3 regions of the Peribacillus sp. TH14 genome follow, and region 1 is predicted to be linked to each of the others. Evidence: riboswitches for the same ligand, from Rfam matches in the RefSeq annotation. Region 1 holds a riboswitch; each other region holds the start of a gene.
The links. A riboswitch is a leader RNA that binds a small molecule or an ion and turns the genes downstream of it on or off. The one in region 1 is predicted to bind cobalamin.

Region 1 (4,293 bases):
CGACCTGTAGATTTCCGAGTGCATACGAACAAGGACAGCAAGGGAATTTGGCAGGTAACTGCAATCGCCGCAAAAATAGCCGGCGCTGGAAGCGTTACTACCCACATTAAAAGCGGAGGTGTCATCAAGACGATTGCCGAGCTATATGGTGATGATGATGAGGCGAAAGAAGTCGAACGAAAGCTATCGGAAGCCGCCCTAATATTAAGTGAAAGTATTGAAGAGCACTTAGATGGCATCATTGCAGAAATCGGTTTTGATTTTGGATTAGATAAAAAAGGGCAAGTTTGGATGTTTGAAGCTAATTCTAAACCAGGACGTTCAATCTTTTCCCATCCAAAACTCAAAGAGTTCGAGCTGCTAACAAGAAAGCTCAGCCTTGATTATGCTATTTATCTTACGGAACAAACCATTACAAATGCTGTCGGTGTGCATAGATGAATATTTTTTACGATATTCCAACTGAAAGCTGGTACCACGACCAAGAAAGCATGCAACTATTCGCCGGCGCGGAAAAAGAGGAAATACACTATAAACAGAATCAAAATAATCAAACACTTATTCCTATTTCTATTTTTCCAGGTAGCCGGATGCTCGTCGTCGGAATTTTAACTTCTTCAAATCCCAAAAAGGAATCAGGAATAGGGGGAAACTTGACCCTTTTTCAGGATTTATCACTATATTTGTTGGAACATGGGATTTTAGTGTTTGTATTTACGGTTGAGACCTTTCATTCCATCCCTGTAAAAGGCTTCCTTTTTTCCTCCATTTCAAACAAATGGATCGAGGTTAAGATGCCGCTTCCCGATATAGTTTATAACCGAATTCCCTCAAGGGGCTTCGAGGCATCAGAGGATTTTCAACGGCTTATCAACTACTTTCAAGATCATGATATGAACCTTTTCAATCCTTGTTTTTTAGATAAATATATGATGTATGAAGCATTAATGGAAGATGGCTCCCTCACCAACCATCTTCCATCAACAATTATCCTAGGTGATTGCGATGGACTGAGGGCTTTTTTAAAATCCCACAGACATATTTACCTAAAACCATCTAAAGGAAGCCAAGGGAAAGGTATTTACACACTAATAGAGAATCCTGATGAAACTCTTCAGTTTAATAGCCTAAAACATAGTGAATCCTTCCCAAATTTCTCCTCATTTTGGGAGCATAAAAAATTGCTACTGATGAGAAGAGCCTATCTCGCCCAACGAGCGGTTATACCAAAGAAACTGAATGGACATCGTTATGATTACCGAGTTCTCGTTCATTATGAAAATGGGTTCTATAAAATTACTGGTAAGGCTGTACGGATGTCACAAACCCAGGAAATCACAACCCATACTCCAAGAGGCGGGAAACTTTTCCCTTACAAAAACTTGCAATCGAGGAATTTAAACCGGAAGTTGGCGTACATTGCTCAAAAGTGCGGTCTGATTCTTTCGAAGAAATTCGGCTTTCTCGGGGAATTCTCTATTGATATTGGCGAAGATTCAACAGGATCACTCTTCATTTACGAAGTAAACTCTAAACCCATGCAATTTGATGAAGAAGAAATTGAAGCAAGCCGACTCTTGCATTTGAAAAACCTGTTTATTGAATTAACTTTATTAAATCAAACGAGAAAATAACCTCCATCTGCCGTTTTCCATTATAATGAAATGAGAGACAGCTTATATGGAGGTTATACATATGATTACTCATTTTCAATGGACACCATTACATAAAAATTTACCAGGATGGAAAATTTCCTTTTACTTTAACAAGCAGGCCGTCAAAGCCTTATACCATAAAGACGGGTCCATCGAATGGACTGCCAATCCCCCTTCAGAAACAGACGAAGCTAATCTCAAAAGCATCATACATGACTTAATGGTCTATCATGTATATGAATAAGTTAGTGCTAAACTCCTCATTTCATTCATGAGGACTTACTCAGAATAAAAAGCCCTCTTTTGCCTACACTATAAAAAAGGTTAGGAGGGATTTCTTTTGGATAAAGAAGAATTCACATTTTTGAAGGATACCGAATATGAAGGCAAGAACTCTGCTTTCTTAGACATCGACCGTTACATCAATGAAGGGCTGGCCGGCGGGAATGTTTATGCAGCTGCTGACCTTCAGAACATTGAAGAAGCCCATGATTTTTATGATGAAACCGAGCCAAACAAGAATAAATAATTAGTGTCCGGAGCCTCCTTTAGGTGGCTCCTTTTTATAAAACTGTCAACTCCTCCTTTTGACCGAACATTTCCTTATTAATTATTCCATAAGCCTTTTCAAGATTAAGTAAATACTCTACTTTTTCTTTTGAATTTTTTGCCTTCACATTAATTTCCTTGTTCAACCTTGTATGATTTTCGCTTAAAGAAATCATTTTTTCCCCAGAAAAATTATACATAATCTGAGCCTTTAAAAAATCCGTAAAGTATCTAACTGTTCCAAACATGCATTATCCCCCTTAAATTTTGTTCATAAAGAAAACTTTTCTCCTGTTCCATAGAGAGACGAGATTTCCTTATAATTTTGTTAAAAAATCGACTATTATAACTGATTACATCTAAAAAATAAAAAAAACAACTTCCCGATTAGAAGTTGTTAGAGTGCAAAAGAAAACATAACAAAAAACAAACATGAATTTTCCATTTTTCAAAAAATGAAAAACATGCTCTTGTCAATTCTCGCACTTAACACCTCCTATCCTCGTAGGTTTATGATGCTGTGCTAAAAATAGGCAGGTATCCTGGCTCATGATCATCGCTTTTCGAACCTTCCCATCCCCTTTTGCAGAAGACAGTGGCATTACTCGAATCGCTCTCATATACAGTTGCGGGACAGCGCCGGATTCTAACCGGACTTCCCTTTTAAGCAGATAATCTTCAATATATTATCTGCACCTTTTTCTAGACGTATTTAATTTTCAGTTTAAATGTATCAAATTATCCCTTAAATTACAATGCGTGCTTCTGTGTTCAAAAGGAAATTGATTAACACCTCTTCCATTACACAAAATCACTAATTAGTATTTCGCTCCATTATCCTTATTAATCTTATTAATCAATATCTTTTCTTTTAATATCGATGTGATAATATGCTCCGAATCCCATTCGTGGCCAGATATCTCGATAAGCGGATATTGATTCGGCAAAACAATTTGCTGGATTTCATGAACTGCCAAGCCTTGATTATGTAATCGTAAAATTTCACCACGCAGGTTTTCCAAATAGTCGAGCTTTCTTTGAAACATTTCCTTCCCATTAGGGACATGACCGGCATGACAACAAAAAACCTCTCCAAAATCATATTGAAGTAATCTATTTATAGAATCGATGATAACAGGGACAGATTCTTCCCGTAAAACAAGCTTCGTTTTCGGTGTAACGAATAGGTCACCTGAAAACAGCATGCCATTACTGTGATTCAAATACACCATATGGTCCTTAGCATGACCTGGGGTAAAGATTGGCTCCCACGTTTGGGTACGGGAATGAACAGTCCTCCCCAACGGCTCAGCTTTGAAGCCATCTCTCCTTCCCCAAAAAGTTTTGCGATAATCAGGATATTCAGCATCCTTCGCACATACATCAATCGACATCGGATGAATATAAATTGGAACTTTTCTATGTTCCTGTATCCAGGAAGCACCGCCAGTATGGTCCTCATGATAATGCGTTAGCGCCACTAAATCGAAGTCGGCTGATTCATAGAAAGGGATAAGTTCTTCCAATAAAATTTGGGCTCCCGTATCAATCAAGAGGCCGTCTATTAAAAAAACATATACACTCATCCCCGACTTTATTCCTTCAGGGGTCCCTTGTACACAAACCACATCATTTATCGTCTTAATCTCTAGCATGGCTTCCCTCCTCATCAATTGTATAAAAATAGTTTAATATCCTATTTCCCCCTTGTTCATTACAATAAATGTAATATCCCCCCATACTTTTGACAAGCAAATAGTATTTTTCCTAGCAAAGACCCATTGTATATTTTCCGGTAGAATCAAGGCACTGTTTGAAACCATAGTCATTGATTTAAGGTATTCTATTATGCAACTAAGAAAAGAAACAGCAAAAATCTGGCTTCGGTTAAAAGGAAGTTGTTAATAAAGGGTACTCCCTATTTAAGTTTGGACGATAAAAAAATTCACGGCTAATCATTAACGCTGAATAACTGTCAATATTACCTTGGTTGATAAAAAAGCTAAAGCATTCATGATACAGACTTTGAAACAATACTTTCCTGACAAAAACTTCACGTAATTATTAAAAAAAATCGACAAGCTGCTAA
Region 2 (4,293 bases), 500 kb from region 1:
GGAGGTATTCCCTTAATAAAGCATATTCAGGTGTCCTCTTTTTGAGTTGGACAAAAGCCTTACCCCTGTTAAAAAAGGCTTTATTTTAATAAATTTGGATTTAAAGCACTTAGTTCCGGCAACATAAAAATGCCATCCCTTCGGATCAGAATGTCATCAAAGTAGATATCACCACCGCCATATTCAGGACGCTGGATCAAAACCATATCCCAATGTGTAGAAGAACGGTTACCATTATCAGCCTCTTGATAGGCTTGGCCAGGAGTTAGATGCAGACTGCCACATATTTTCTCATCAAACAAAATATCGTCCATTGGCTCCAAAATGTAAGGATTGATTCCAAGCGCGAATTCCCCAATAAAACGGGACCCTTCATCTACATCGAGAATCTCATTCATTTTAGAATTTTGATTAGAAACTGCTTTCGTGATTTTCCCCTTTTGTATGGTTAAAACTATGTCACGAAAGGTGATTCCTTGATATGTTGAAGGTGTGTTGAAGGCTACCCTACCATGAACACTCTCTTTTACGGGTGCCGTGAACACTTCCCCGTCAGGGAGATTATTTTTCCCAGCGCATATGACAGCCGGCATTCCTTTAATGGAAAAGGTGAGATTTGTCCCAGGTGAAACAATCCGGACTTTTTCAGTACGCTCCATCAATTGCTTAAGCGGTTTCAGTGCCACTTCCATTTTCCCGTAATCCATTGTGCACACGTTTAATAGAAAGTCTTCGTACTTTCTAAAACTCATACCGGCTTTTTGTGCTAATCTGACAGTCGGGTAATTAAGTAAAACCCAACGCCGGTTGTTTACATAGAAAAGAGTCGACGACTTCATCGCTTCCCCATGAAGACGATGCCTCTCTGCAGGAACTTCTGCCAATTCAGCATCGTTTTCTTCACTGGAGATGATTATTATCGCATCAATATCAGTATATTTCCTCAAAGTCCATTGTGATAAGGTATCAAGTTGTTCCTTCACATTCCCTTTTAACAAGTGTCGGCTTATTTCATCGTCTTCCAGTTCGACATATGGATATGCACCGATTCTGTATGTTTCATCAATCAGCTCTTTCAATAGCGGTTTCATGTTGATATGACCCCGTATCAAGATTCTCTCTTTTGGCTGTAATTGTACGGAATGATGAATCAGCCTTTCAGCAAGCTTGGTTATTCGCTTATCCTTCATCTGGCTGTACCTTATTTTTCTAGATCACGAAGAGTTTCAAGCGCTTCTTCGACATGGCCTTTGACTTTTACCTTACGCCATTCTTTAACTATCGTTCCTTCCTTATCAATCAGAAAAGTTGAACGTTCAATGCCCATATATTCCTTGCCGAAGTTCTTTTTTAATTTCCATACATCATATAATTCAGCAGCCTCTTGATTTTCGTCAGCTAGTAGCAGAAAAGGTAACCCATATTTTTCAATAAATTTTTCATGACGCGCCGCCGGATCTGGACTGATCCCTATGATGACAGCATTCAATTCCTCAAACTGCTCATTGTGGTCACGGAAATCACAGGCCTCCGTTGTGCAACCAGGCGTCATGTCTTTCGGATAAAAATATAAAACAACGTGTTTGCCCTTAGAATCCGATAGGGAAACTTTTTCACCGTTGTTTGCAGGAAGTTGAAAATCCGGTGCTTTTTCTCCAATTTTAACAGTCATTCTTACCCCTCCATTTCTTTCATTATGGTAAGCGTACCCAATAATTGAAAGAAACACAACTTTCATTTATTCTTCCTTTCCTTCTGTTCTAAGTCAATCACTGTCCGGATCACAAACGCAGCCGGGAGAGTGTATCCAATGAACGCCTGGATTGTCGCAATCATCCTGCCCATGCCTATCGGGGCTATATCTCCATACCCTACTGAAAACATTGTCATTGCACTAAAATAAAAAGAAGTCTTCAGTTGCTCGTAAAAACTGCCGTCTAAACGATTGCCCATATCAAGAATCACCGAATGATTCTGAAGCTCGTATAATAAATAAATCAGTGCAAAACCTACTAATATCGTCGCATATAAATTGCCGAGCCATAGCATATCCTCTAGAGAAAACTTTTTTCCTCCCGACTCAACAAGAAATAACGTTCGAATGCTCATCACCATGCAAAAAATAATCCCTGCAATCAAGATGTAAAAAGTCATCCCCCACGCCTCATTTCAAAACAACCCACTCCCCCTATACATACTCCCCGTCCAAACAATATATTCTTTATTTAGGGGTCAGACCCCATTTCCCAACATTCACATCCTTAAACAAACCTAGGTGCACCAATAGTTTTGTCGATATAGGGCGGGGTCAGACCCCATTTCCCGAGACTTTTTTCCTTGTTGACCATTTTAGTCGGGATATGATAAGCTTGTCTAAATTTTTATAATAGTTTTTATTTTATAAATATTTGTTGCCTGCAGTTTAATTTACAGCGGGTTTGTGAAATTTCATATGTGGAAATAGGTTCCTAATTTTTTTTAGGATTAAAAGGGAAGTCCGGTGTAATTCCGGCACGGTCCCGCCACTGTAATAGGAATGTTAGCGCTATGCAATATGCCACTGATTTTCGGATTGGGAAGGCCTGCCGCTAATAAGATTCCTAAAGTCAGGAGACCTGCCTGTTTCGACAACACTGTTTTAACCTACGGAGAATAGGGAAGTGTTAGGGACCTTATAATTTTAAGGGGTTTTTGTATACCCCTTTATTTTAAGCATTTCTAACTTTCTCTTTTGACGGTTAGGGGTGCTTTTTTTGTTGTTATTTTATTTTTTAAAAAAAGAATGTAGGAGGATGGGAATATTGAAAAGTAGTAGTTTAGGGTACCCGCGAATTGGGGAAGATCGTGAATGGAAACGCACATTAGAAGCTTATTGGTCGGGAAAAATCGATGAATCGGAGTTTACGGCACAGCTAGAAGCCATCCGTTTAGGCAACTTACAAAAGCAAAAGGACCAAGGTATAGATATTATTCCTGTCAATGACTTTACTTTATATGATCAAATGCTCGATATGTCTGTAATGTTCGGTCTTGTTCCTGAGCGTTATTCAGCCTATAAAGGCGGCACTGTTCCCCTTTCTGTATATTATTCTATGGCTCGCGGAAACAAGGATGAAGTTGCTTCTGAAATGACGAAATGGTTCAATACAAACTATCACTATATCGTTCCCGAATTAAAACCGTCGAAGCTGACTTTGACAGAAAATAAACCACTTGCTGCTTATCGCGAAGCCAAAGAAAAACTAGGAATTGAAGCTAAGCCCGTTTTAGTCGGACCTTATACTTTTATTACTCTGTCTAAAGGCTACAATAAGCAAGATGTACCTGGAATCATCCTTAGTCTCCTGCCTTTATACACACAAATTCTGCAAGAGTTAGAACAAGAAGGCGTGAAGTGGGTGCAAATGGATGAACCCTCCCTTGTTTCATCCATTTCTAAAGATGATATGCAAACTGTTACTTACTTATATGAAAAATTGAATGAAGCAGCTCCAAACTTGAACATCATGCTACAAACATACTTTGATGCGGTAGAGCACTACCAAGAAGTTATTGAATTACACGTTCAAGGGATCGGTCTTGATTTTGTCCATGATAAAGGGAAAAACCTTAGTAATATTCAAGAATTCGGCTTCCCGAAAGACAAAGTGCTCGGTGCAGGTGTGATTGATGGGAAAAACATATGGCTTTCCGATTTATCGAAAAAGAATCAGTTGATCAATACCCTCACAAAAAACGTAGCCGAAGACCAAATTTGGCTTCAACCCTCTTGCTCCCTGCTTCATGTACCAGTAACGGTTCGTAATGAGACGGCTCTTACTAAAGAAGTGCAACAGGCCCTTGCTTTTGCTGATGAGAAGCTTGAAGAAATCACTCTACTAGTAAAAGGTAGTAATCAAGGTGCCGAAGCAATTGCTGAAAAAGTAGCCGCTAACAAATTAGCACTTCAAACGTTAGCAAATTCAAACGCGCGAAACCACAAAGACGTCCAAACTGGTGTCGAACAGGCGAAGAGTCAAACAGCCGGCCGTCAGCTGCCATTTAAAGAGCGTTATCACAAACAACAGGAATTTTTCAAACTGCCTTTCCTTCCATCAACAACAATCGGAAGCTTTCCGCAGACAGCTGAAGTAAAACAAGCTCGCGGGAAATTCAAACGAGGAGAATGGACGGCTGCTCAATATGAAACATTTGTTAACGAGGAAATCAGCAAATGGATCGATATCCAGGAAGAAATCGGCTTGGATGTTCTTGTACATGGAGAATTTGAACGAACAGATATGGTTGAATTTT
Region 3 (4,293 bases), 4.7 Mb from region 1:
TATTTGTCGTCATAGAAGCTAAATAGGAATGTGGATCAAATGGTACAGCCCAAGTAGATGTAAATAATAAATCAAATTGACCTTGAAATGCATTTGTCCAAAAAGTATTAGTTTCTTGACTAGTCAACTTAACATCTATTCCTAGCTTTCTAAAATCACCTTGGGTAAATTCTGCGATTGACTTTTGGATGTTGTCTGTACTATTAAACAGTAATTCCAATTGCAATTCTTTTCCGTCTTTTTCTCTAAATGGTTTCCCCTTCACTTGTTTCCATCCGGCTTCATCCAATAACTGTTTTGCTTTTTCTGCATCATATTCATATGGCTTTATATTAATTTTCGTGTATGGCAAAGTAGGTGGAAACAAAGTATCAGCCTTTTTTTCCATACCATAAAAGATCTTATCAATAACAGCCTGTTTATTAAAAGCATGTTGGAGAGCTAACCGAACTTTAAGGTCTTTAGTCGCTTCTCTGTTTGAATTAAGAAGAAGCGTTCTTGTAGCTGTAGGTTCTGACAATTTGGTTTCATATTGCCCTGAATTCTTCAAAAATTGGAATGAATCTTGGCTTATGACTCCGTTTCCAAAAATAAAGTCGAGTTCTTTTTTCTCAAAAGCTAATACTCTTGACTCACCGTCAGTAATGACTTTAACAACCACCTTATCTACTTTAGGTTTAGTACCCCAATACTGTTCATTCCTTTTAAAAACTGCAAACTCATTTTTCTTATATTCGCTCAATACCCACGGTCCTGTGCCAATCGGAGACTTGAGTCCGTCCTTAAATGTGTTTTGACTGTCAGGAAAAGCAGCTTCTCCTACAAATCTCAACGGTCTGATGTAAGTTAGTTCTTGAAGAGTTGGATAATACGCGTTGTTCAAAATAAGTTTAAATGTATATTCATCTATTATTTCAGTACCTTTGATTTGGTTAATTAATTCCACCCATTCATGTTGTTTGCGATTATCTAAAATGGTATCAAAGTTTTTCTTAACGATTGCAGCATTAAAGAGGGAACCATCGGAAAATTTAACATCTTTCCTCAGATGGAATATATATTCTTTTCCATCTTTCGATATATCCCAGCTCTCTGCAAGCCAAGGCTGAATTTCTCCGCCTTCACCGTAATAAACTAGGGATTCATATACCATAGCCTGGGAAAAAAACTCATTCGGAAAATATGTGTGTGGATTTAAGTCACCTATATCCCCAGGCCATGAAAAAGTAACAACTTTTTGTTTATCTTTATTTGATGTATTTTCTTGATCTATTGTTGTGTTGCTGCAACCAGTAACAAAAATTGTGAAAATTACTAGTAGTCCAACAAAAGAATGGAATAAATTAGACCGTTTTAAAAACATGTTTTCCCACCTTCAATTATGGAATTTTATCTATTTGAAAAATTACGAAATATAAAAAAGCATTTCCAACCAGATTTAACGGTCAGAAATGCTTATAGTTTAAGAACAAATTCGTCTTCTAGCACTCTAACACCTCCCTATCTCCCGTAGGTTTAACAGCATTTTTAGAACGGGCAGGTTTTCTGACTTAGGTTCATCATCTCCATGCGTCTTCCCGGATATTATCCAGTGACTTTCTTGCATAGGACTCACCATTACAGCGGCGGGACCGTGCCGGATTTTGCACCGGCTTCCCTTTTAAATATTCGCTTTTAAACGAATATACCCATTCCAATACTATATGAAATTTTCCTTCATCTTCATAGTAAATAATAGAGCTTGTCTATCCTAAAATTATTTTGTCGAAACCATTTGTTACTTCTTAACACTTTATTAGTTTCATCTCTAAGTAATTTTTGATAAACCCAGCTACTAATCCTATCCATCTAGCAATAAACGAAATACAGTTAGTAAAAAGGAGAATAAACAGGTTCTCTTTAAAATTCAACAAATATTAAATTCTCCTAAATTATACAGTTTTACGAATACAACTCACTCAAAATGGAGATATTCACTATATGAAAATAAAATCAAAAAAAGTTTACCTAATACAAATTATATTCTTTATTGCAAATTTATGCTATATCAAATTAAAGTCCTGATGTTTTTTAACGGCTCGTTATGTATGGAAGTAATAATTTTATATGAATAGTTATCTGTAATTACATATATCGAATGATAGTGAGGAAGATTTGTATTGCTCCCGCCAGAATTTGTTTACTTTTAATAAGTAAGTACTTACTATAATATTTAAAATCATCCTAATTTATGTAATAATAAATATACTACAATAAAGGAAAGGTTTTGAGGGGATTTTCGTTGGAAAGTATGGAACTGCTACATAATAAAATAGAGACAATGAGGAAAGAATTAATAAATACAGCCCTGAAACATGGATTCACCTCACCAAAAACATTATATTTGAGCCAAGAACTTGATAAACTCTTGAATATACTTGTGCATGAACAGGAGTCGCTAACTCCAATAGGCCTTCAATAAGATGTAAGGGTGCTTCTCCACTAAGTAAGTATGCTGTGTCTTGTAAGTCAAATTAGTGGAAAACAAGCAACTATAAATATCAACAGAACTATTTAACAGAGACTAAAAAAAGCATTGATACGAGTACCAATGCTTCTCCAAAATATTAATTTTATCTTTTAAGCTTTACCCTTTGCAGTCGAAGTGCATTTATTACAACGGATACAGAACTAAATGCCATGGCAGCACCTGCTAACCAAGGGGCAAGTAGCCCAATAGCCGCAATCGGTATTCCTATTACGTTATAGGCAAAGGCCCAGAACAGGTTTTGTTTAATATTTCGCATGGTTTTTCTACTCATGTGAATAGCATCTGCAATGCTGTTTAAATCCCCACGAATTAAAGTAATATCCGCAGCTTCCATGGCCACGTCTGTCCCCGTCCCGATAGCCATACCAATATCAGCTAGGGCAAGTGCTGGTGCATCATTGATTCCATCTCCAACCATAGCCACTTTCTTTCCAGCTGCTTGAAGTTTTTTCACTTCTTCCGCTTTCCCTTCAGGAAGTACTTCCGCAATGACCTGGTCAATGCCAACTTGGTTTCCTATGGCATGAGCAGTCCTTTGATTATCACCCGTTATCATGATGACCAGAATATCCATCTCTTTTAACCTTTTTATGGCTGTTTGAGAAGTATCTTTTATGGTATCCGCCACAGCAATAAGACCTGCATATTCACCATCAATGCTAGCCAGCATCGCGGTTTTACCTTGCCCTTCAAGGTCTTCCATGGCCGGTAGTGCATTTGTAATATCCACGTTATTTTGCTTCATTAATTTCCGTGTTCCCACCAGTAACACTTTTTGATCCACTACAGCTTTTACCCCGTAACCTGGAATAGCTTCGAACTCCTGAACCAATCCAAGTGATATTTTTCTTTCTTGAATTCCTTGAACAATTGATTGTGCAAGTGGGTGTTCAGATTGTTTTTCAGCGGCCCCGATAAGAGATAAAAAGTGTTGTTCACCCATTCCATTTTCGATGAGGACATCGGTTAACACTGGTGTACCATTAGTAACAGTTCCCGTTTTGTCTAAAATAACCGTATCAATATGGTGAGTAGTTTCCAGGTGTTCTCCGCCTTTAAATAAAATACCGAACTCTGCGGCACGCCCTGACCCGGCCATGATTGATGTTGGAGTAGCCAAACCTAAAGCACACGGGCAAGCTATTACAAGTACCGCAATCATCGCTTCAAAAGCTGGTGTAAATTCACCAGGATTAACCCAGATCATCCATACGAGAAAAGTTAAAAGGGCGATTCCGACAACAATGGGTACGAAAACACCAGAAATTTGGTCAGCGAGCCTTTGAATTGGAGCTTTAGACCCTTGAGCGTCTTCTACCACCTTGATGATTTGCGAAAGAGCGGTATCTCTTCCGATTTTTGTGGCCTTCATTTTGAGAAAACCATTTTTATTCAGGGTTGAACCAATCGCGGTATCTCCCATGCTTTTATCTACTGGAATGCTTTCTCCTGTTAACATGGATTCATCGACGGCAGAGTTCCCTTCGATGACCTCTCCATCCACCGGGATTTTTTCACCTGGCTTCACCAAAACTGTATCTCCAACAATGACTTCTTCTAGAGGTATTTCGCGCTCTTCACCATTCCTCAGCACCAACGCTGTTTTGGCCTGAAGTCCCATCAATTTTTTAATGGCTTCTGATGAACGTCCTTTTGCTTTTGCTTCAAAGAGCTTCCCTAAAAGAATGAGGGTGATAAGGATGGCACTAGTTTCAAAATATAGTTGTGCAGTATGGTGGTGGACTCCAATGGCGATGATCGAT

Region 2: linked by a shared signal. The riboswitch ahead of metE (5-methyltetrahydropteroyltriglutamate--homocysteine S-methyltransferase) and the one ahead of JFU50_RS03880 (hypothetical protein) in region 1 are both predicted to bind cobalamin.
Region 3: linked by a shared signal. The riboswitch ahead of nikA (nickel ABC transporter substrate-binding protein) and the one ahead of JFU50_RS03880 (hypothetical protein) in region 1 are both predicted to bind cobalamin.

The regions. Positions count from the first base shown of each region.
Region 1 is NZ_JAEKEK010000001.1:762,609-766,901, forward strand. It holds gene JFU50_RS03860 (YheC/YheD family protein) at 1-441, shown strand, start outside; gene JFU50_RS03865 (YheC/YheD family endospore coat-associated protein) at 438-1,634, shown strand; gene JFU50_RS03870 (YheE family protein) at 1,696-1,899, shown strand; gene JFU50_RS03875 (hypothetical protein) at 1,996-2,184, shown strand; gene JFU50_RS03880 (hypothetical protein) at 2,219-2,452, opposite strand; cobalamin riboswitch at 2,720-2,919, opposite strand; gene JFU50_RS03885 (MBL fold metallo-hydrolase) at 3,023-3,859, opposite strand.
Region 2 is NZ_JAEKEK010000001.1:1,259,883-1,264,175, forward strand. It holds gene JFU50_RS06330 (aminopeptidase) at 81-1,190, opposite strand; gene bcp (thioredoxin-dependent thiol peroxidase) at 1,202-1,672, opposite strand; gene JFU50_RS06340 (potassium channel family protein) at 1,735-2,154, opposite strand; cobalamin riboswitch at 2,446-2,637, shown strand; gene metE (5-methyltetrahydropteroyltriglutamate--homocysteine S-methyltransferase) at 2,793-4,293, shown strand, end outside.
Region 3 is NZ_JAEKEK010000001.1:5,491,531-5,495,823, forward strand. It holds gene nikA (nickel ABC transporter substrate-binding protein) at 1-1,363, opposite strand, end outside; cobalamin riboswitch at 1,519-1,707, opposite strand; gene JFU50_RS26390 (aspartyl-phosphate phosphatase Spo0E family protein) at 2,291-2,461, shown strand; gene JFU50_RS26395 (heavy metal translocating P-type ATPase) at 2,613-4,293, opposite strand, start outside.